Regions from separate parts of the Pseudomonas sp. Z4-7 genome, predicted to be linked through region 2. Evidence: predicted binding sites of a transcription regulator. Region 2 holds the regulator's gene; each other region holds the start of a gene.
What was found. The regulator FliA, encoded in region 2, starts transcription of late flagellar genes. The targets are predictions, from matches to a motif close to CTAAAGTTTNNNNNNNNNNNGCCGNTAA.
Positions count from the first base shown of each region.

Region 1: a site for FliA is predicted at 5,257-5,284, ahead of J3P91_RS08780 (methyl-accepting chemotaxis protein). Genes of this name have one in related genera too.
Region 3: a site for FliA is predicted at 1,712-1,739, ahead of J3P91_RS05800 (flagellar protein MotY). Genes of this name have one in related genera too.

Region 1 covers NZ_CP071642.1:1,956,017-1,963,959, forward strand. The annotation lists gene J3P91_RS08750 (patatin-like phospholipase family protein) at 1-719, opposite strand, end outside; gene J3P91_RS08755 (PepSY domain-containing protein) at 937-1,245, shown strand; gene J3P91_RS08760 (PepSY domain-containing protein) at 1,245-1,556, shown strand; gene J3P91_RS08765 (response regulator transcription factor) at 1,556-2,224, shown strand; gene J3P91_RS08770 (sensor histidine kinase) at 2,221-3,534, shown strand; gene J3P91_RS08775 (Na+/H+ antiporter family protein) at 3,780-5,096, shown strand; gene J3P91_RS08780 (methyl-accepting chemotaxis protein) at 5,325-7,004, shown strand; gene J3P91_RS08785 (AI-2E family transporter) at 7,490-7,943, shown strand, end outside.
Region 2 covers NZ_CP071642.1:4,343,147-4,351,089, reverse strand. The annotation lists gene flhF (flagellar biosynthesis protein FlhF) at 1-206, shown strand, start outside; gene fleN (flagellar synthesis regulator FleN) at 323-1,153, shown strand; gene fliA (RNA polymerase sigma factor FliA) at 1,150-1,893, shown strand; gene J3P91_RS19495 (chemotaxis response regulator CheY) at 2,061-2,432, shown strand; gene J3P91_RS19490 (protein phosphatase CheZ) at 2,451-3,236, shown strand; gene J3P91_RS19485 (chemotaxis protein CheA) at 3,267-5,525, shown strand; gene J3P91_RS19480 (protein-glutamate methylesterase/protein-glutamine glutaminase) at 5,574-6,710, shown strand; gene J3P91_RS19475 (flagellar motor protein) at 6,710-7,450, shown strand; gene motD (flagellar motor protein MotD) at 7,466-7,943, shown strand, end outside.
Region 3 covers NZ_CP071642.1:1,330,037-1,337,979, reverse strand. The annotation lists gene J3P91_RS05805 (argininosuccinate synthase) at 1-478, opposite strand, end outside; gene J3P91_RS05800 (flagellar protein MotY) at 607-1,614, opposite strand; gene pyrC (dihydroorotase) at 1,808-2,854, shown strand; gene rnt (ribonuclease T) at 2,851-3,528, shown strand; gene J3P91_RS05785 (peroxiredoxin) at 3,740-4,342, opposite strand; gene J3P91_RS05780 (bacterioferritin-associated ferredoxin) at 4,647-4,865, shown strand; gene bfr (bacterioferritin) at 5,065-5,538, shown strand; gene grxD (Grx4 family monothiol glutaredoxin) at 5,734-6,075, opposite strand; gene J3P91_RS05765 (molybdopterin oxidoreductase family protein) at 6,175-7,943, opposite strand, start outside.

The DNA.
Region 1 (7,943 bases), 2.4 Mb from region 2:
TAGGTGCCCGCGCCGGCGCCGGGCAGGTCGCGCACGCCTTCCATTATCATCGGGATCGAGCCCGACGCCAGCAGTGCCTGGCGCAGGTTGCCGGCCTCCAGCGGCACGAAGCGCGAGGGGAAGTCCGTCAGCGGATGGAGCGGGGGAGCCAGGCGCGGGTCGTGGATGATCAGCCTTTCGAAATGCCGCGACAGCCGCGCCCGGCCACGCAGGTTGTCGGCGATCACCGAGGACAGCCCCAGGCCCAGCCGGCCGCGATGGTCCTGCGCCAACAGGCCATGACTCTTGACTACCATGACGTTGAGCCGGTAATGCGGATTGTCGAGGATCGTCAGGTCGCGACCTTCAAGCAGGTCGTCGAGCATGCGCTGCGAGCTCTGGCTGACCCCGGCCATGGTCACGCCTTTGGCGAAGCTCTGTTCGTTGTACAGGATGCCCAGGCGGCGAATGCCCTCGGCGGCGTCCGGCAGACAGGCGCTGGCGAAGCGCCAGGAGCCGACCGATGCACCGATCAGCGAGCGCTCCCGCGGCGCGGCGGGCAGCCATTCACCGAACAGCGCCAGGTCCAGCCCCTGGATACCCAAGGCCTTCGGCCCTCCGGCGGCGCCCGGCAGGATGCCGACATCGGCGGCCTGAAGGCCCGCCTGGCGGATGCGCTTGAAGGCGCGAGGGCCGGCCTTGACGGTCAGTGCGGGGAACTTGATGTGAATGGCGGTCATACCGGTCTCGAATACGTGCAAGCGGCTGATTATAGCGACACAGAAACCCTGTGCGAGCGAGCTTGCTCGCGATGACGCTGTGTCAGTTGTCAGTTTTGATGACCGACCTGACGCCAGCGCGAGCAAAACTGACCCAGATTCAATGATGGCAATTCAGTTTCAGTTAAGTTCGTCCCGATACAGTTCCCCGCTGAAGATTATAAAAAGGAGATAACCCGTGAACCGCCTCACTGCCTTTTTCATCGCGGCGCTGATGGTCATCGGTACAGGTCCGGCTCAAGCCAGGGACCTCGATGCCACTGAAGCCCAAAAATTGCTGGACGCTGGTACCATCCTGCCTTTTGATCAGCTCAACGCCGCTGCCCTGGCCAAACACACTGGCGCCACGGTGACCGATACCGAGCTGGAAGAGGAATACGGCAAGTACCGATACAAAGTGGATCTGCGTGATGCCAAGGGCATCGAGTGGGATCTGGAACTCGACGCCGTCACTGGCGAGGTGCTCAAGAATCATCAGGATACGTAATGAAGCTTAATCTGCGCGCCCGCAACCGTTGGGCGCTGGCGCTGCTGGTGTGCTGTTCGGTGGCCGTGGCCCGCGACCTGGACCAGGACGAGGCCCTGCAACTGCGTCAGCAGGGCGTGATCCTGCCCTTGGAACACCTGCTGCAACAGGCCCTGGACCGCCATCCCGGCGCCAAGTTGCTGGAAGCCGAGCTGGAAGAAAAGCACGGCATCTACATCTACGAAGTCGAGCTGCTGGACACCGACGGCGTCGTGCGCGAACTGGACCTCGAGGCCGCGACCGGCCGTTTACTCAAAGATAAGGAAGACTGATGCGCCTGCTACTGGTGGAAGACCATGTTCCCCTGGCCGACGAACTGATGGCCGGGCTCGCCCGGCAGGGCTACGCGGTCGATTGGCTCGCCGACGGGCGCGACGCGGTGTATCAGGGCAGCAGCGAGCCCTACGACCTGATCATTCTCGATCTTGGGCTGCCGGGGGTGCCGGGGCTCGAGGTGCTGGCGCAATGGCGCTCTGGCGGCTTGACCACCCCGGTACTGATCCTCACCGCGCGTGGCTCGTGGGCCGAGCGCATCGAAGGGCTCAAGGCCGGGGCCGATGATTACCTGACCAAACCCTTCCACCCTGAAGAGCTGCACCTGCGCATCCAGGCGCTGTTGCGTCGCTCCCACGGCCAGGTCAACCAGCCGACGCTGCAAGCGGCGGGATTGCACCTCGACGAAGGCCGGCAATGCGTGATTCGCGACGGCGCCGAGATCCAGCTGACCGCCGCCGAATTCAGGCTGCTGCGCTATTTCATGCTCCACCCCGAGCAAATCCTTTCCAAAAGCCACCTCGCCGAGCACCTCTATGATGGTGAAACCGAGCGCGATTCGAATGTGCTGGAAGTCCACGTCAATCACCTGCGGCGCAAGCTCGGACGCAGCGTGATCGAAACCCGTCGCGGCCAGGGCTACCTGTTCGGCGGACAGGCGCAGTGAGATCCATCCAGCGGCGCCTGAGCCTGGGCCTGATCGGTGTGATGGTGGTGGTCGGCCTGGTCCTCGCGCAGACCAGCCTGTGGTTGTTCGAGTTGGGTTTGCAGCGCTACCTCGAAGCGGGGTTGCGCAATGACAGCGAGAACCTGCTGGTGGCCCTGGTCCGTGGCCCGCAAGGGTTGCAACTGGACGAGCGACGCTTGTCGCCGGCTTACCTGCGACCGTTCTCCGGGCATTATTTCCGCATCGATTTTGCCGACGAGCATTGGCGCTCCCGTTCCCTCTGGGACCAGGAACTGCCGCGGCTCGACCATCCGGGGCTGCACAGCAACCTGCAACTGGGCCCCGAAGGCCAGAAGCTGCTGGTGCTGCGCACGGACTACCGGCGCCTGGGCCAGGCAATTTCCATCAGCGTGGCGCAGGACTACACGCCGGTGCGTGACAGCTTCCTGCGGATGCAGCAGGTCGGCCTCGGCCTCGGATTGGCGGGGTTGCTGCTGATCCTGCTGTTGCAACGGCTCACGGTGCAGCGCGCCTTGCGGCCGTTGGAGAAGGCCCGGGAGCAGATTGCCCAGCTGCAACGCGGCCAGCGTTCACAACTCGACGAACAAGTGCCCAGGGAACTGGAGCCGCTGGTGGCGCAGATCAACCATTTGCTGGCCCATACCGAAGACAGCCTCAAGCGTTCGCGCAACGCCCTGGGCAACCTTGGCCATGCCTTGAAGACACCTCTGGCGGTGCTGCAAAGCCTGGCGTCGAACGAGAAGCTCGACCCTTATCCCGAGTTGCGCAAGTTGCTGCTGGATCAACTGGAGCAGGTTCGCCAACGCCTGAACCGCGAACTCAACCGTGCCCGCCTGTCCGGCGATGCCTTGCCCGGCGCGCACTTGGATTGCGACGCCGAACTGCCGGGTTTGTTGGCGACGCTGAACATGATCCATGGCGAGCATCTGCACCTGGCTTATGTCGCGCCGCCCGGCTTGCACCTGCCTTGGGATCGGGAAGACCTGCTGGAATTGCTGGGCAACCTGCTGGACAACGCCTGCAAATGGGCCGACGCCGAAGTGCGCCTGACCGTGAGCGAGACGCTCGTGGGTTTCCACCTGGCAGTGGAAGACGATGGCCCCGGCATCCCGCCGGATCGCCGCGACCAGGTCTTCAGCCGCGGCACGCGCCTGGATGAGCAGACCGATGGCCATGGCCTGGGGCTGGGCATCGTGCGCGACATCGTCGACACCTGGGGCGGGACATTGGCGTTGGACGACAGCGAGTGGGGCGGGTTGAAAGTAATGATTGAGCTGCCCAAGCGCTGAAGCCATGGCTGCATCTCCTGTGGGAGCGAGCTTGCTCGCGATAGCGGCTTGTCAGTCGACACTTTCGTAACTGACCCGACGCTATCGCGAGCAAGCTCGCTCCCACAGGGGCAGTGTGGTGGATTCAAACACTGCGAGTGACTGCAAATCCCGCCGCATGACCCTTGCAGCTTGCCGCCGCTTGCTGCAAAGTCGCGACCTTTTTGTCCGGTGGCTTTCCATCGCTGTGCTTTGAGGTAACGATGATAAATGCAGTAATTGCCGCGGTTGGCGTCATGCTGGTGCTCAGCCTGTCCCGCGTGCATGTGGTGATCGCGCTGATTATCGGCGCGCTGGTGGGTGGCTTGGTAGGCGGCCTGGGGATCGAGGCAACACTCAAGGCCTTCAACGCGGGCCTTGGCGGCGGTGCGACGGTGGCGTTGTCCTACGCTCTGCTGGGCGCCTTTGCGGTGGCGATTGCCAAGTCCGGCATGGCCCATGCCTTGGCCGACAAGGTCCTGGCCATGGTCGACCGCCAGGACGCGGCCGGCGGCACGGGCGTCAAATGGCTGTTGATCGGCCTGCTGGGGACGGTTGCGGTGGCCTCGCAGAATATCCTGCCGATCCATATCGCCTTCATTCCGCTGCTGGTGCCGCCACTGCTTTATGTGCTGACCAAGCTGCAACTCGACCGTCGGCTGATCGCTTGCGTCATGACTTTCGGCCTGATCACCCCCTACATGTTCCTGCCGGTGGGCTTCGGCAACATCTTCCTCAACGAAATCCTGCTCGCCAACATCGCCCGCAGCGGTGTCGATGTCAGTGGCATCAACGTCACCCATGCGATGGGCATCCCGGCGCTGGGCATGGTCTTTGGGCTGGCGCTGTCGTTTATCAGCTACCGGAAGAAACGCGTCTACGATCTGAAAAAGATCGCCAGGGCCGAGCAGGTGGCCGTGCGCTACAACCCGCTCAGCCTGTTGGTCGCCGGGTTGGCAATCGCGGCGGCATTCGCCATCCAGCTCCTGCTCGATTCGATGATCATCGGCGCCCTGGCCGGTTTCCTGATTTTCTCGGTGTCGGGCGTGGTGCGCTGGCGCGAGACGGACGACCTGTTCACCGAAGGCATGAAGATGATGGCGATGATCGGCTTCATCATGATCGCCGCCTCGGGCTTCGCCGAAGTGATGAAGGCCACCGGTCAGGTGCAAAGCCTGGTGGAAACCTCGGCGGCTTGGATCGGCCACAACAAGGGCATCGGTGCGCTGTTGATGTTGCTGGTCGGGCTGCTGGTGACGATGGGGATCGGCTCGTCGTTTTCTACGGTGCCGATCCTGGCGACCATTTTTGTGCCGCTGTGCCTGCAACTTGGCTTCAGCCCGTTGGCGATCGTCTGCATCGTCGGCACCGCCGGCGCTCTGGGCGATGCCGGCTCGCCTGCCTCGGATTCGACGCTCGGCCCGACCTCCGGCCTGAACATCGACGGCCAGCATCACCACATCTGGGACACCGTGGTCCCGACCTTCCTCCACTACAACCTGCCATTGCTGGCGTTTGGTTGGGTGGCGGCGATGGTGTTGTAGCTTCAGAGACCGGGTTGTCTTCTTCGCGAGCAGGCTCGCTCCCACAGGGGATCGGTGTGAACACAGCAGTTGTGGACACCACCAAACCCTGCGGGAGCGAGCCTGCTCGCGATGGGGCCCTTGAATCCAGCGACCCTGCCAACCGACTGTCCACCTTGTCCTACAGTTTTATCGTGCGCTGCCGTTAACCCAGTTAACCACGCCATAAAACCAACAAGAGTGAACAGCATGCGCCTGAGCCTGAAGGCTAAAGTCCTGTCCCTGGCAATTCTGCCGGTATTGCTGTCCGCGGTGATCATCAGCCTGACCACGGCGTTCATCTTGAAGGAACAGGCCAGCAAGGAAGTCCAGCAAACCCGCGAACGTCTGCTCAGTGAAGCCAAGGCCACGCTGCAGAATTACGTCGCGGTCGGCCTTACCGCCATCAAGCCGCTCTACGATGCCGCCGCGCCTGGCGATAACGAGGCGCGCGCCCAGGCGATCAAGTTGCTGTCGAACATCAGCTACGGCAAGGACGGCTACTTCTTCGGCTACGACTCAGAGACCATTCGCCTGTTCAAGGCCAACAGCCCCGACGGCGTGGGCAAGAGTTTCAAGGACAACCGCGACCCGAACGGTGTCTACGTCAACCGCGACCTGGTGAAAGTCGCCAAGGACGGCACGCATTACCTGGAATACAGCTCGCCGCTGCCCGGCAGCAAGGACCTGGTGCCCAAGCTCGGCTACACCGAATACCTGGCCAAGTGGGACCTGGCGGTCGGCAGCTCGGTCAACCTCGACGGTATCGAAGGTCAGGTGGCGCTGGTGGAAGCCAAGGTCCACGATCGCCTGCAAGGCGTGATCCTGAGTATCGTCGGGATCGCCGCCGTGGTGCTGCTGGTGATCGCGGTGGTGGGCCTGGTGCTCGCCAATACCATCCTGCGTCCGCTGCACCTGATGAAGGACAACCTCGACGACATCGCGGCGGGCGAGGGCGACCTGACCCGGCGCCTGGCGATTACCAGCCAGGACGAACTGGGCCAACTGGCCGGTTCCTTCAACCGCTTCGTCGACAAGATCCATGGCCTGGTGCGGCAGATCACCGACATGACGTCGCAACTGACTGGCCTGGTGACGCAAGTGTCCGAGCAGGCCCAGCGTTCCGAGCAGGCCATGGAGCGCCAGCGCCACGAGACCGACCAGGTCGCCACGGCGATCAACGAAATGTCCTCCGCCGCCCAGGAAGTCGCCCGCAGTGCCCAGGGCGCAGCCGTCGCGGCCCAGCAGACCGATGAAGAAGGCCAGTCCGCCAAGCGCGTGGTGGCCGGCAGCATCCAGCAGATTCATGCGCTGGTGAACGATATCCGCAGCAGCGGCGTGTCCCTGGACAGCCTGCAACAGGACGTGGCCTCGATTGTCAGCGTACTCGGTGTGATCCGTTCGATTGCCGAGCAAACCAACCTGCTGGCCCTCAACGCGGCCATCGAGGCTGCGCGTGCCGGTGAGGCGGGCCGCGGGTTTGCGGTGGTGGCCGACGAAGTCCGCGCCCTCGCCAGCCGGACCCAGCAAAGCACCCAGGAAATCCAGGGCATGATCGATCGCCTGCAATCGGGTACGCATGCCGCGGTGGAAGCGATGCGCCGTTCCAGCGAGGCCGGCGACGGCACCTCGGAACGGGCCAACGAGGCGGGCGCCTCCCTGGACACCATGGCGCAACTGATCGGCACCATCAACTCGATGAACGCCCAGATCGCCAGCGCCGCCGAGGAGCAGACCGCGGTGGCCGAAGAAATCAACCGCAGCGTGCATCAGATCGCCGTGGCGGTGGACACTGTCGCCGACGAAACCCAGCTCAGCGCCCAGACCTCCCGCAGCCTGGCCGATCTGGGGCAGCGCCTGGGCAAACTGGTGGGGCAGTTCCGGATCTGATCCAAGCGCAGCAGGAGCTGCCGAAGGCTGCGATCTTTCGCTTTCGATCCAGATGTTTTCGCCTGGGCTACCAGGCCCTATCGGAAGCGGAGGATCGCAGCCTTCGGCAGTTTCTGCCGGGCAGAGCCAAACATGATCCGTGTGGGAGCGAGCCTGCTCGCGAAAGCGATTTCCAGCAGAATGCAACGCAGTCGTGGCGAGGGAGCTTGCTCCCGCTGGGCCGCGAAGCGGCCCCAAACCTGCCGCATGCGGAGCATCAGACACACCGCATCCGTAGATTTACGACTGCTTCGCAGCCGAGCGGGAGCAAGCTCCCTCGCCACGATTTGATCTCAGGCAGGCAGCTCGCGCACATCGCGCATCAACAGCCCGAACCACATTCCCATCCCCCGGCGCGAACTCGAATGCCGGCATATGGCAGACGCGACGGCACTCCGGCGAGTCCTGGCTGACTAACGTCTATCTGCCAATGACATGGATAGCACATGAACCGAAAGAACCTCCAAAACAAGTCGCAGATGTTGTTGCTGATCCTGGTCAGCATTGCCTTCGTCTGGATTCTGCTGCCGTTTTATGGGGCGGTATTCTGGGCTGTCATCCTGGGCATCGTCTTTGCGCCGCTGCAACGTCGCTTGCAGTTCAAGTTCGGCTGGCCGCGCAATGTCACGGCACTGTTCACCATGAGCATTTGCGTGGTGATCGCCATTTTGCCAGTGATCGTCATCAGTACCTTGCTCGTCCAGGAAGGGGCGGCGCTGTACAAGAGCCTGGAAAGTGGCGAGCTGGACGTCGCCGATTACCTGGCGCGTTTCAAGGAGGCGTTGCCGCCGTTCTTTCAGCATCTGCTTGACCGCTTCGGCCTGGGCAACCTGAGTGGCTTGCGAGACAAGATCGTCAAGAGCGCCATGCAGGGCAGCGAATTTTTCGCCACCCAGGCGT
Region 2 (7,943 bases):
AGGTGTTGAGCCTGGCGATCGGTCATGAACTACCGGTGGCCTACCTGACCGACGGGCCGCGGATCCCGGATGATTTGCATCTGCCGCGCCGTCATCAACTGGTCAGTCGTGCCGTGAGTGTGCAAATGCAGGAAGAACCCAGCGACGAAGCCATGGCTGACATGTTCGCTGACATCTACCACAGCCCGACCAAGCAGGTCGGCTGAGGTAATCATGAATATTTTTTGTACCTACATCGATGGTCTGCCATGCATTGTTCCGTATGCGAACGCGCAGCCAGTAATGTGGCCTCCGTCTAAGTAAGACAAGGTAAAGAACGAACATGGGCAGCATGCATCCCGTACAGGTGATCGCGGTGACCGGCGGCAAAGGTGGCGTCGGGAAGACTAACGTGTCAGTGAACTTGTCCCTGGCTCTGGCAGAGCTTGGCCGACGGGTCATGCTGCTGGACGCCGACCTGGGCCTGGCGAACGTCGACGTGCTGCTGGGGCTGACCCCCAAGCGCACGCTGGCGGACGTGATCGAAGGCCGCTGCGAACTGCGCGACGTGCTCCTCCAGGGGCCTGGCGGGATTCGCATCGTGCCGGCCGCCTCCGGTACCCAAAGCATGGTTCACCTGACGCCGGCGCAGCACGCCGGCCTGATCCAGGCTTTCAGCGACATCGGCGACAACCTCGATGTGCTGGTGATCGACACGGCCGCCGGTATCGGTGACTCGGTGGTCAGTTTTGTCCGCGCCGCCCAGGAAGTCCTGCTGGTGGTTTGCGACGAACCGACCTCCATCACCGATGCCTACGCCCTGATCAAACTGCTTAACCGCGACTATGGCATGAACCGATTCCGCGTCCTGGCCAACATGGCCCAGAGCCCGCAGGAAGGACGCAACCTGTTCGCCAAGTTGACGAAGGTCACGGATCGCTTCCTGGACGTCGCCCTACAATATGTCGGCGCAGTGCCTTACGACGAAAGCGTACGCAAGGCTGTCCAGAAGCAACGTGCCGTCTATGAAGCTTTTCCACGTTCCAAATGCGCGCTGGCGTTCAAGGCTATCGCCCAGAAGGTCGATACCTGGCCGCTGCCGGCCAACCCTCGCGGGCATCTGGAATTTTTCGTCGAGCGTCTCGTGCAACAAACGGCAGGGCCCGTGTTATGACAGCCAGCGGTTACAACCATCTCTACAAAAAATCGGCACGGGACGCCCAGTACGAACTGATCGAGCGTTATGCGCCGTTGGTCAAGCGCATCGCCTATCACTTGCTGGCACGCTTGCCGGCCAGCGTCCAGGTCGAAGACTTGATCCAGGCGGGCATGATCGGCCTGCTCGAAGTGTCGAACAAATACGACGCGAGCAAGGGCGCCAGTTTCGAAACGTATGCCGGTATCCGGATTCGCGGAGCGATGCTCGATGAAGTCCGCAAGGGCGACTGGGCGCCGCGTTCGGTGCACCGCAATACCCGTATGGTCAGTGACGCAATCCGCGCGATTGAAGCTAAAACCGGGCGTGACGCTAAAGATCACGAAGTTGCGGCCGAACTCCAGTTGAGTCTCGATGATTATTACGGGATTTTGAACGATACCTTGGGCAGCCGCCTGTTCAGTTTCGACGACCTTTTGCAGGACGGCGAGCACGAAGGGCTGCACGAGGACAATGCGAGTGCTCACATGGAGCCGTCGCGTGACCTGGAAGACGAACGTTTCCAGAGCGCGCTGGCGGATGCGATTGCCAATTTGCCGGAGCGTGAGCGACTGGTCTTGGCGCTGTACTACGACGAAGAGCTGAACCTCAAGGAAATCGGTGAGGTCCTGGGGGTCAGCGAATCGCGGGTCAGCCAGTTACACAGCCAGTGCGCGGCCCGCTTGCGGGGGCGTTTGGGGGAGTGGCGAGCGCGCTGACAGGCAGTGTGGGGACGCTGCGAGCGGGGCTGGCATGGCATGTGCCGGGCCAGTCTCCATCCGTGGGACTCCATACCGTTGTCGAGTGTTGTGCCGGATTGATTGAAATGGCGCGTCCAGGTGCTGGGCGCGTTTAAGACTGCTTGGAGGTCGAATTGGACAAGAACATGAAAATCCTCATCGTTGATGACTTCTCAACGATGCGGCGGATCATAAAAAACCTGTTGCGTGACCTCGGGTTCACCAACACGGTCGAGGCTGACGATGGCACCACTGCCATTCCAGTCCTCAACAGCGGGAGCATCGACTTTCTGGTGACTGACTGGAACATGCCCGGCATGACCGGTATCGACTTGCTGCGCCACGTGCGCGCCGATGAAAAACTCAAGCACCTGCCGGTGCTGATGGTCACCGCCGAAGCCAAGCGCGAGCAGATCATCGAAGCGGCCCAGGCCGGTGTAAACGGCTATGTGGTCAAACCCTTCACGGCCCAGGCGTTGAAAGAGAAGATCGAAAAAATCTTCGAACGCATCGGTTAACGGCGCCACGGGGGAGCTATGGACAACGAATCTTCAATGGGCGATTTCGAATCGACCCTGAAAAAACATGCCCGCGAACTGGTCGACAGCCTTGAAAAGGGCCGCTTCGGTGACGCGGTTCAAATGATTCATGAGCTCAACCAGACCCGTGACCGCGGGCTGTACCAGGAAGTCGGCAAGCTCACCCGTGAACTGCACAGCGCGATCGTCAATTTCCAGATCGATCCGAACATGCCACAGGCCGAGGAAGTCTCGCAGATCACCGACGCCACCGAGCGCCTGGGGTATGTGGTCAAGCTGACCGAAGCCGCGGCCAACCGCACCATGGACCTGGTGGAAAGCGCTACTCCGCTGGTCAACGGCCTGAGCGAGGAAGCCCAGGCGTTGAGTACCGATTGGGGGCGCTTCATGCGTCGCGAAGTCGGTGCCGAGGAGTTTCGCGAGTTGGCCCGTCGGGTCGACGGTTTCCTGACGCGCAGCAGCAGCGAAAACCGCGCCGTGGCGAGCAATCTCAATGACATCCTGCTGGCCCAGGACTACCAGGACCTGACAGGCCAGGTGATCAAGCGCGTGACCCAGTTGGTTACCGAAGTGGAAAGCAATTTGCTCAAACTGGTGCTCATGGCCAGCCAGGTTGATCGCTTTGCCGGCATCGAACACGACCGTGCGGCGATACTTGCTGAAAAAGATCCACAAAAACATCTCTCTCAGGGTGAAGGTCCGCAGATTCATGCCGATAAAAGAGAAGACGTTGTGTCCGGTCAGGACGATGTGGACGATTTGTTGTCCAGCCTTGGATTTTGAGTTTTAGCCCTATTTTAGGAGCAGCCATTAATGAGCTTCGGCGCCGATGAAGAGATCCTTCAGGATTTCCTGGTTGAGGCCGGCGAGATTCTAGAGCAACTGTCCGAACAGCTGGTCGAGCTGGAAAGCCGACCAGATGATGCGGATCTGCTCAATGCAATTTTTCGCGGTTTCCACACTGTAAAAGGAGGCGCCGGCTTCCTCCAGCTCAATGAGCTGGTGGAGTGCTGCCACATTGCCGAAAACGTGTTCGACATCCTGCGCAAGGGTGAGCGTCGCGTTGACTCGGAATTGATGGACGTCGTGCTCGAAGCGCTGGATGCGGTCAACAGCATGTTCAGCGAAGTGCGCGAGCGTTCGCCGATCACCCCCGCCACGCCTGAGCTGCTTGCTGCATTGGCGCGCCTGGCGGAGCCGCAGTCGGCTGACGAAGCCGCGCCGGTCGCCGAGCCTGTTGCTGAAGAGCCGGTTGCCGAGGAATCGGGTGACATTACCGACCACGAATTTGAGTCGCTGCTGGACTCGCTGAGTGCCGTCAAGGCCCAGGCCGAGGCTCCGGCCGCACCCGCCGCAACCGCTGCGGCGCCAGCCGCCGCTGCCGCCGGCAGTGATGAAATCACCGACGCCGAGTTCGAGTCGTTGCTCGACCAGCTCCACGGCAAAGGCCAGTTCGCTCCTGATGCCGTTGCCGCCCCGGCGGCCCCGGCCGCGCCAAAGGCTGCGGGGGATAACTCCGACATCACCGACGACGAATTCGAAGCGTTGCTCGACCAGTTGCACGGCAAGGGCACCTTTGCCGTCGATGCGCTGGATTCGGCCATCGCTGCTGCGCCAGCCCCGGCCAAGCCAACCGCGGCCGCCGCCGGTGGCGACCTGATCAGCGACCACGAGTTCGAATCACTGCTCGACGAATTGCACGGCAAGGGCAAGTTCAGCGAAGTCGGGACGGCCACCGCCGCGCCTGCCGCCGCCACTGCTGCGCCGGCCGCCAAGGCCGTGCCCAAGCCCGCTGCCAAGGCACCGGACCCGAAGGCCGAGACACCCAAGCCTGCCGCCGCCGCAGCGCCGGCACCAGCCCGTGCGCCGTCTGCGCCCCCTGCGGAGAAACCGGCGAGCGAAGCCGAGACCACCGTTCGGGTCGACACCGCGCGCCTGGACGAAATCATGAACATGGTCGGCGAACTGGTGCTGGTGCGTAACCGCCTGGTGCGCCTGGGCCTCAACAGCCAGGACGAAGCGATGTCCAAGGCCGTGTCGAACCTCGACGTGGTCACGGCTGACCTGCAGACCGCGGTCATGAAGACCCGGATGCAGCCGATCAAGAAAGTCTTCGGGCGCTTCCCGCGCTTGGTTCGTGACCTGGCTCGCCAGCTCAAGAAAGAGATCAACCTGGAACTGGTGGGTGAAGAGACCGACCTCGACAAGAACCTTGTCGAGGCCCTGGCCGACCCGCTGGTCCACTTGGTGCGCAACGCGGTCGACCACGGCATCGAGTCGCCGGAAGAGCGCGAGGCCTCGGGCAAGGTCCGCAGCGGCAAGGTGATCCTGGCCGCCGAGCAGGAGGGCGACCACATCCTGCTGTCGATCTCCGACGACGGCAAGGGCATGGACCCGAACGTGCTCCGGGCGATCGCGGTGAAACGCGGCGTAATGGACAAGGACGCGGCCGATCGCCTGAGCGACACCGAGTGCTACAACCTGATTTTCGCTCCGGGCTTCTCGACCAAGACCGAGATATCCGACGTGTCGGGTCGTGGCGTGGGCATGGACGTGGTGAAAACCAAGATTTCCCAGCTCAACGGCTCGATCAACATCTACTCGACCAAGGGCCAGGGCTCGAAAATCGTCATCAAGGTCCCGTTGACCCTGGCGATCATGCCGACCCTGATGGTGATGCTGGGCAACCAGGCCTTCGCCTTCCCGCTGGTCAACGTCAACGAGATCTTCCACCTCGACCTGTCGCGCACCAACGTGGTCGACGGCCAGGAAGTGGTCATCGTGCGGGACAAGGCGCTGCCGCTGTTCTACCTCAAGCGCTGGCTGGTCAGCTCCGCCGCTCATGTCGAGCAGGGCGAGGGCCACGTGGTGATCCTTTCGGTGGGCACCCAGCGGATCGGCTTCGTCGTCGACCAACTGGTGGGCCAGGAAGAAGTGGTCATCAAGCCGTTGGGCAAGATGCTCCAAGGCACCCCGGGCATGTCCGGCGCCACCATCACCGGCGACGGCCGCATCGCGTTGATTCTCGATGTGCCTAGCATGCTCAAGCGCTACGCCGCCCGGCGTATTTGATTCTGGAGGGGTGCGGCCTGGCGCCGCGCCTCGTCTAACGGAGTGTTTATGGTAGTTAAAGTCCTGGTGGTGGACGATTCGGGGTTCTTCCGCCGCCGCGTCTCGGAAATTCTTTCGGCGGACACCAGCATTCAGGTCGTCGGTACGGCGACCAACGGCAAAGAGGCTATCGATCAGGCGCTGGCGCTCAAGCCGGACGTGATCACCATGGACTACGAGATGCCGATGATGGATGGCATCACGGCGGTGCGGCATATCATGCAGCGCTGCCCGACCCCGGTGTTGATGTTCTCGTCCCTGACCCATGAAGGCGCCCGTGTCACCCTCGATGCGCTGGACGCCGGGGCGGTCGACTTCCTGCCGAAGAATTTCGAAGACATCTCGCGCAACCCGGACAAGGTCCGCCAGTTGCTGTGCGAGAAAGTCCACAGCATTTCCCGCAGCAATCGCCGGGTCAGTGCCTACAGCGCACCGGCGCCCGCGCCGGTTGTTGCGCCGACGTCCGCGCCCGCGTCTTCTTCCTCGTCGAGCAGCTTCAATCCGGCCCCGGTACGCAGTGCTCCGGCACCGGCGCCGGCGCGTTCGGCACCGGCCAGCGCAGCGTCGCCGGCACCCAAGCGCAAGGCCTACAAACTTGTTGCCATCGGTACGTCCACCGGCGGCCCGGTGGCGCTGCAGCGGGTCCTGACCCAACTGCCGGCGAATTTCCCGGCGCCCATCGTGCTGATCCAGCACATGCCTGCGGCGTTCACCAAGGCGTTTGCCGAGCGCCTGGACAAACTCTGCCGCATCAGCGTCAAGGAAGCCGAGGACGGCGACATCCTGCGGCCGGGGCTGGCGCTGTTGGCGCCGGGTGGCAAGCAGATGATGATCGACGGCCGTGGCGCGGTGAAAATCCTGCCAGGTGACGAGCGTCTCAACTACAAGCCTTGCGTGGACATTACCTTCGGTTCCGCGGCGAAGTCCTACGGCGACAAAGTTCTGGCGGTGGTCCTCACCGGCATGGGCGCTGACGGTCGCGAGGGCGCGCGCCTGCTCAAGCAGGGCGGCAGCGCGATCTGGGCCCAGGACGAGGCCAGTTGCGTGATCTATGGCATGCCCATGGCAATCGTCAAGGCCGACCTGGCCGACGCGGTCTACAGCCTGGACGACATAGGTAAACATCTGGTCGAGGCGTGCCTGTAATGGACGTGCTCAGCCTGATCGGCATCATCATGGCGTTCGTCGCCATCATTGGTGGCAATTACCTGGAAGGCGGTCACCTCGGCGCGTTGGCCAATGGCCCGGCCGCGTTGATCGTGATCGGTGGCACCGTAGGCGCTGCGCTGTTGCAGTCGCCGATGAGCGCCTTCAAGCGCGCCATGCAGGTATTGGTGTGGATTCTGTTCCCGCCGCGGGTCGACCTGGCCGGCGGCATCGACCGCGTGGTGAACTGGAGCCTGACCGCCCGCAAGGAAGGCTTGCTGGGGCTGGAAGGGGTGGCCGACGCCGAACCCGACAGCTACTCGCGCAAGGGCCTGCAATTGTTGGTCGACGGCGCCGAGCCGGAAGCGATCCGCAGCATCCTGGAGGTGGATTTCTACACCCAGGAAAGTCGCGACATCGAAGCGGCGAAAGTCTTCGAAAGCATGGGCGGCTATGCGCCGACCATCGGCATCATCGGTGCGGTGATGGGCCTGATCCATGTGATGGGCAACCTGGCCGACCCGTCGCAGCTGGGCAGCGGCATCGCCGTGGCCTTCGTCGCTACCATCTATGGCGTGGCGAGCGCCAACCTGGTGCTGCTGCCGATCGCGGCCAAGCTCAAGTCCATCGCGTTGCGCCAGTCGCGCTACCGCGAAATGCTGCTGGAAGGCATCTTGTCGATCGCCGAAGGTGAAAACCCGCGCTCCATCGAGTTGAAGCTCCAGGGCTTCATGGACTGATGGAGGATATGGAAGATGGCGCGTCGCAGACATCGTGAAGAACACGTCAACCATGAACGCTGGCTGGTTTCCTACGCCGACTTCATCACGTTGCTGTTTGCCTTTTTTGTGGTCATGTATTCGATCTCCTCGGTCAATGAGGGCAAATACAAGGTCATTTCCGAAGCGTTGATTGGCGTTTTCACTGACTCGGACCGTGCTCTCAAGCCGATTCCCATCGGCGACGAACGGCCGAAGACGACGACCCCGGCGAAGCCGTTGGTCAAGGACAGCGAGCAGGTTGATGCTGGCATTGCCGGTGGCAGCGATCCGTTGAAAAGCATTGCCGACGACATCAGCGCGGCGTTCGGCGACCTGATCAGCTCCAACCAGATGACCGTGCGCGGCAATGAGTTGTGGGTCGAGATCGAGCTCAATTCCAGCCTGCTGTTCGGTAGCGGCGACGCGATGCCCAGCGACATGGCGTTCAATATCATCGATAAGGTCGCGGCGA
Region 3 (7,943 bases), 3.0 Mb from region 2:
AGTCCATCAGTTTTTCACGGGACAGCAGGTCCCACTCGCGCCACGGGGCGATGACTTTGACGCCCGGCTTGAGGGCATAGGCGCCCAGCTCGAAACGTACCTGGTCGTTGCCCTTGCCGGTAGCACCGTGGGAAATGGCGTCGGCGCCGGTTTCGTTGGCGATTTCGATCAGGCGCTTGGCGATCAGCGGACGGGCGATGGAGGTACCCAGCAGGTACTCGCCTTCGTAAACAGTGTTGGCGCGGAACATCGGGAACACGAAGTCGCGGACGAACTCTTCGCGCAGGTCATCGATGTAAATCTCCTTGACGCCCATGGCCTGAGCCTTGGCGCGGGCAGGCTCAACTTCTTCGCCCTGCCCCAGGTCAGCGGTGAACGTCACCACTTCACAGTTATAAGTGTCCTGCAGCCACTTGAGGATCACCGAAGTGTCCAGGCCGCCGGAATACGCCAGAACGACCTTGTTTACGTCCGCCATGCCATCACTCCACGGGTTGTACGGAAAGCCGGGAAGTCTAACGTCCAGCGCGGATAATTTACAGAGGCGCGACAGCTTATGACGACGAAGCGACAGATTATGTCGATGGCGCGACGATCAGAATGGCCTCAGGAAGTTCTTGCAGTCGCCGCTGCGGGCGCCACGGCCTTGGTGGGGGCGACCGGCGCCGGAGCCTTGCCGGGTGCCGCAGCGGGCGTCGCCGCAGGCACAGCTGGCGTTGCTGGCGGGGTTGGCGTGGTGGGCTGGGCCGCTGGCGCCTGAGTGGCCGCCACTCGATCCAGTTGCACCACCACACGCCGGTTCTTGGCGCGATGGGCAGCGTTGTTATTAGGCACGAGCGGATAACGCTCACCGTGGAAACGCACAGTGAACTGCGATTCCTGGAAGCCATTGGCCTTGAAGAAATCCATGACCGCCAGCGCACGGCGGCGCGACAGCTCACGATTGGTCAAGCGGTTGCCGCTGTTGTCGGAATGCCCATCGAGTTCGACATGGTTGACGCTCGGGTCAGCCTTGATGAAGTCGAGCATGACCTGCAATTGAGCCTTGGCCTGGGCGTCGAGCTCAACCCCCTCGCCAGGAAAGCCGATCTGGGTCTGCTTGATCTGCTCGAAATTCTTCGGCAACAGTTTCGCCACGCAGCCCTGGTAGTCGCTGAAGGCCTTGTTGAAGCGCACAGGCAACAGGCGAACTTCCGACACCCGGCCATCCTCGGCATTACGCCGGACCACGGGGCTGCGCCCTTCCATCAACCCACTGATCAGGCGTCCCGCCTGGACTTGGGAGCTGTTGAACAACACGTCGCCGCTGCCGATTCTGACCGACCCCAGGTTGATGTCGCCCCGCCCCGGTTGCCACGGCGCAGCGGCCGCCAGCAGCGTCGCGGAACCGCCACCCAGCACCGGGTTGTAGGCCTTGAGTCGGAACGTGGCCTGCTCGCCCGCCCGGCGGACGAACTCGCCGCTACCAAAATCGGCGATCGGCTGGCTCAGCCGGCACTCGAACTTGTCGCCTTCGACCGTCCACTCGATGCTCTCCAGACGAGTCTGGAACGTGAGCGCCATCGCAGGAAGGCTGGCAAACAAGCTGAGCAAGGCTAGATAACGCTGGCGCACGGGAGGCTCCACTGGCTTTTTACTTACGGAAATCGAAAAACACCGGGCATGACGCCTGTACGAGACACCGCACGGATTCGTGGCACACCTGAAGGGGCTATCGGTAACTTGTGGCAAAACTTGATAGCGGGTGCCCGCATCGGTCTTTTCCGGTAGCATTCCCCCAGAGTTTGACCCGCCTGGAAGCCCCCCAATGTCCGACCGCCTGACCCTGCTGCGTCCCGACGACTGGCATATTCATCTTCGCGATGGTGCTGTGTTGACCCATACCGTCGCCGATGTCGCGCGCACCTTCGGGCGCGCCATCATCATGCCTAACCTGGTTCCGCCCGTACGCAACGCTGTCGAGGCCGATGGCTATCGCCAGCGCATCCTGGCCGCACGCCCGGCCGGCAGCCGCTTCGAACCGCTGATGGTGCTTTACCTCACCGACCGCACCCAGCCCGAAGAAATCCGCGAGGCCAAGGCCAGCGGCTTCGTCCACGCGGCCAAATTGTACCCGGCCGGTGCCACCACCAATTCGGACTCCGGCGTCACCAGCATCGACAAGATCTTCCCGGCGCTCGAAGCGATGGCCGAGGTCGGGATGCCGTTGCTGATCCACGGTGAAGTCACCCGCAGCGATGTCGACGTGTTCGACCGCGAGAAAATTTTCATCGACGAGCACATGCGCCGCGTCGTGGAGCGTTTCCCGACGCTCAAGGTGGTGTTCGAACACATCACCACCGGCGATGCCGTGCAGTTCGTCAACGAGGCCCCGGCCAACGTCGGCGCGACCATTACCGCGCATCACCTGCTTTACAACCGCAACCACATGCTGGTGGGCGGGATCCGGCCGCACTTCTATTGCCTGCCGATCCTCAAGCGCAACACCCACCAGGAAGCCTTGCTCGACGCCGCCACCAGCGGCAGCGCGAAGTTTTTCCTCGGCACGGACTCGGCGCCCCATGCCCGCCATGCCAAGGAAGCCGCCTGCGGTTGCGCCGGTTGCTACACCGCCTATGCCGCCATCGAGATGTACGCCGAAGCGTTCGAGCAGCGCAACGCGCTGGACAGGCTCGAAGGTTTTGCCAGCCTGCACGGTCCGCGTTTCTATGGCCTGCCGGTGAACACCGATAGCATTACCCTGGTCCGCGACGAGTGGACTGCCCCCGCCAGCCTGCCGTTTGGCGAACAGACTGTCATCCCGCTGCGCGCCGGTGAAAAACTGCGCTGGCGCCTGCTGGAGGAAAACGCGTGAGTGAAGATCATTTCGACGACGAACTGGACGGCAACGGTGGTTCCGGCGGCGCTCGCCACCCCATGGCAGCCCGTTTCCGGGGTTACCTGCCGGTCGTGGTCGACGTAGAAACCGGCGGTTTCAACTCGGCCACCGATGCGTTGCTGGAAATCGCCGCGACCACCATCGGCATGGACGAAAAAGGTTTTGTGTTCCCGGACCACACTTATTTCTTCCGCGTTGAACCGTTCGAAGGCGCCAACATCGAAGCAGCCGCGCTGGAATTCACCGGGATCAAGCTCGACCACCCGCTGCGCATGGCGGTCAGCGAGGAAACGGCACTGACCGATATCTTCCGTGGCGTGCGCAAGGCCCTGAAGGCCAACGGTTGCAAGCGCGCGATCCTGGTCGGTCACAACAGCAGCTTCGACCTGGGCTTCCTTAACGCCGCCGTTGCGCGACTGGACATGAAGCGCAACCCATTCCACCCGTTTTCCAGCTTCGATACGGCGACCCTGGCCGGCCTGGCGTACGGCCAGACCGTATTGGCCAAGGCCTGCCAGGCCGCCGACATCGATTTCGACGGCCGCGAAGCCCACTCGGCCCGCTATGACACCGAGAAGACTGCCGAGCTGTTCTGCGGCATCGTCAATCGCTGGAAGGAAATGGGCGGCTGGCAGGATTTCGACGACTGATATCGGCACTGACTCCAGTGCTCTTGTGGCGAGGGAGCTTGCTCCCGCTGGGCTGCGCAGCGGCCCCAAAAGCCTGCGACCGCTGCGCAGTCGAGCGGGAGCAAGCTCCCTCGCCACGGTGTTCCGTGCAAAAAGTCCTGCGTTGCAGCTTATAACCCGCCCATAAAAAAACCGGCCCATCAAGGGCCGGTTTTTTTATGCCTGAGTGCGCTTACAGCTTGTCGCTGTGTTCGCCCAGGTAAGCCGCTACGCCTTCAGGCGATGCGGTCATGCCCTTGTCGCCTTTTTTCCAGTTGGCCGGGCAGACTTCGCCGTGCTCTTCGTGGAATTGCAGAGCGTCGACCAGACGGATCAGCTCTTCCATGTTACGGCCCAGCGGCAGGTCGTTGATGATCTGCGAACGGACCACGCCTTTGTCGTCGATCAGGAACGCGCCACGGAAGGCCACGCCGCCTTCGGACTCAACGTCGTAGGCCTTGGCGATTTCGTGCTTCATGTCAGCGGCCATGGTGTACTTCACCGGGCCGATCCCGCCGTTGTTGATCGGGGTGTTGCGCCAGGCGTTGTGGGTGAAGTGCGAGTCGATCGAAACCGCGACCACTTCAACGTTGCGCGCCTTGAAATCGTCCATGCGGTGATCCAGTGCGATCAGCTCGGACGGGCAGACGAAGGTGAAGTCCAGCGGGTAGAAGAACACCAGGCCGTATTTGCCTTTGATGGCCGAGGACAGGGTGAAGCTGTCGACGATTTCGCCGTTGCCGAGTACGGCTGGAACGGTGAAGTCAGGGGCTTGTTTGCCTACGAGTACGCTCATTGGATATCTCCTGGTGTAGTAACGTGAAAACCGGGTCCGCGCCAGCCTGCCACCCTCAGGCGACAGCCCTGTGACACGAACCCGCTTTGCAAGGACCGACCATCATACACCGCGCGTTTGGACTGTCCTCAACGGTTTTTCGGGGATCACGGAAATCCGCGACGTCTCATGGCCCACCGGGAAAAAACCGTTCGTCAGACCAAGGCATCTCAAGCCAGGGACTATCAGAAACCACTTTGACAATCATTCTCGTTAACATTAAGATCCGTCTCAATTGAGTCACAACCAGCGACGGTTCTCACTTATGTATGTATGCCTCTGCACTGGCGTCACCGACGGACAGATCCGCGAAGCGATCTATGAAGGTTGCTGCAGTTATCGGGAAGTCCGCCAGGCCACCGGCGTAGCCAGCCAATGCGGTAAATGTGCCTGCCTTGCCAAGGAAGTGGTGCGTGAAACCCTGGCCAAAGTGCAGACTGCCCAGGCCTCGATCCCTTATCCGGTAGAATTTACTGCCGCATAAATCCAGCTTTTTGAAGAACCGGACTCAATGTCCGGTTTTTTTATGCCGGTAAATCAAGTGCTTAGCTTCCAGACGCGGAACACAAACATTCTTATTCCGATTAATTTTCATTTATTATTCAATAACTTAGGTTTGACACTGGTAATTGCGCGGCTCAAACTCTGCCGTATACACAGCTATTACAGGGCAGGCCCTCACCATGAAAGGCGACATTACAGTCATCCAGCATCTCAACAAGATCCTCGCCAATGAGCTGGTCGCGATCAATCAATACTTCCTGCATGCGCGCATGTATGAGGATTGGGGCCTGAACAAGCTGGGCAAGCACGAGTACCACGAATCCATCGACGAGATGAAACACGCGGACAAGCTGATCAAGCGCATCCTGTTCCTCGAAGGCCTGCCGAACGTCCAGGACCTTGGCAAGCTGCACATCGGCGAACACACCCGGGAAATGCTCGAATGCGACCTGCGCATCGAACGCACCGGCCACGCCGACCTGAAAGCCGCCATCGCCCATTGCGAAACCGTCGGTGACTTCGGCAGTCGCGAGTTGCTCGAGGATATCCTCGAGTCCGAAGAAGAGCACATCGACTGGCTGGAAACCCAGTTGGGCCTGATCGACAAGATCGGTCTGGAGAACTACCTGCAGTCGCAGATGGGCGAAGAATAAGCTTCCCCAGTAGCAGGCCACTAAAAAGCCCCGCCCTCTTTCGAGAGGCGGGGCTTTTTATTGCCTGGATTCCAGGCTCACCTAGATTCCTTGTGGGAGCGAGCCTGCTCGCGATAGCGGTGTGTCAGTCACCATCAAATTGACTGACACGCCCTCATCGCGAGCAGGCTCGCTCCCACATTGGTTTGGGGTGAATCAGGCTTCGGTCTTGTTCGCCGCCGCTGCTTCCACAGCTGCCTTGATCGTGGACTGCAGCGAACCGTCCGCGGCCATCTCGGTCATGATGTCGCTGCCGCCGATCAGTTCACCGCCAACCCACAACTGTGGAAAGGTTGGCCAGTTGGCGTACTTGGGCAGATTGGCGCGGATTTCCGGGTTCTGCAGGATGTCCACGTAAGCGAACTTCTCGCCACACGCCATCACCGCCTGAGCAGCCTTGGCCGAGAAGCCGCACTGAGGGGCATTCGGCGAGCCTTTCATGTAGAGCAGGATAGTGTTGTTGGCAATCTGGTCTTTGATCGTTTCGATGATATCCACGGAGCACCTCGGCTTGAACTTTGCGACTACAGATGTCGACACGGTGGCGCATTGTAACGGAAAGCCGAGCACCCTGCTCGGTCCGGCCCAAGGACAATTCTACGCAGCCGCCACTTTCACCGGAACCCCATTAAGCGCCGCATTGCCGGACAACTCATCGAGCTGACATTCATCGGTCAGGTCGTTGGCGCTGGAACCAGGCTGGCCGCTGGCGATCGTCATCTGCACGCCCGGTCGGGCGTGGCCCCAGCCATGGGGAAGGCTGACCACGCCTTTCATCATGTCCAGGCTGCCTTGCACCTCCACTTCGATCACGCCCACCCGTGAACTGACCTGCACGCGCTGGCCATCGACTAAACCGCGACTGGCGAGGTCTTCAGGATGCATCAGCAACTGATGGCGCGGCTTGCCCTTCACCAGTCGATGAAAGTTATGCATCCAGGAATTGTTGCTGCGCACATGCCGACGGCCAATCATCAGCAACTCGTCCGATGCCGGCGCTCGCAGCGCGGCAAAGCGCGCCAGATCCGCGAGGATCACCGCCGGCGCGGCCTGCACGCGGCCATTTTCGGTTTTCAAGCGCGTCGTCAGGTTGGGCTTGAGCGCACCGAGGTCAATGCCGTGGGGATGGTCGAACAGCGTCGCCAGCGACAACTTGTGTGGCGAGGCATCCCCATACCTTCCAGCGCGCAGGCCAAAATCAATCATTTGCGCGGGCGGCATGGTCGGCTTGAGTTCCTTGCCAGTCCGCGCGGCGAAGGCCTTGGCCAGGCCGACAAAAATCTCCCAATCGTGCAGTGCCCCTTCGGGCTTGGGCAGGATCGCCCGATTGAAACGGCTGACGTTACGCACCGCGAACAGGTTGAACGTGGTGTCGTAGTGATCGTTTTCCAAAGCCGAAGTCGATGGCAGGATCAGATCGGCATAACGCGTGGTCTCGTTGATGTACAAATCGATGCTGACCATGAACTCCAGCCCATCCAGCGCCTGTTCGAGCTGCCGCCCGTTGGGCGTGGACAGTACCGGGTTGCCGGCCACGGTAACCAGCGCACGAATCTGCCCGTCGCCCTCGGTCAGCATTTCTTCGGCCAAGGTCGACACGGGCAGCTCGCCGGCATATTCGGGACGCCCGGACACCCGGCTCTGCCAACGGTTGAAATGGCCACCCGAGGTGGTCGCCACCAGGTCCACCGCCGGCTCGGTGCACAATGCCCCGCCCACCCGATCGAGGTTGCCGGTGACCAGATTGATCACTTGGATCAGCCAGTGGCATAACGTGCCGAACGCCTGGGTGGACACGCCCATTCTGCCGTAGCAGACCGCTGAAGGCGCGGCGGCAAAGTCGCGGGCCAACTGCCGGATCTGCGGCGCCGGCACCGCACAGAGGGGGCTCATCACCTCGGCGGTAAAACCTGCCACGGCCTGGCGCACCTCTTCGAGGCCGTCCACCGGCAAATGGCTGTCGCGGCTCAGACCTTCGCTGAACAGCGTATTGAGCAGGCCAAACAGCAGCGCGGCATCGCCACCGGGACGCACGAAAACATGCTGGTCGGCAATCGCCGCCGTTTCGCTGCGCCGTGGATCGACGACCACGACTTTGCCGCCACGGGCCTGGATCGCCTTGAGGCGCTTCTCGACGTCCGGCACGGTCATGATGCTGCCGTTGGAAGCCAGAGGATTGCCTCCCAGGATCAGCATGAAATCGGTATGGTCGATGTCCGGTATCGGCAGCAGCAGGCCGTGACCGTACATCAGGTGACTGGTCAGGTGATGGGGCAGTTGGTCCACCGACGTCGCCGAGAAGCGACTGCGAGTCTTCAGCAGGCCGAGGAAATAGTTGCTGTGGGTCATCAACCCATAGTTATGGA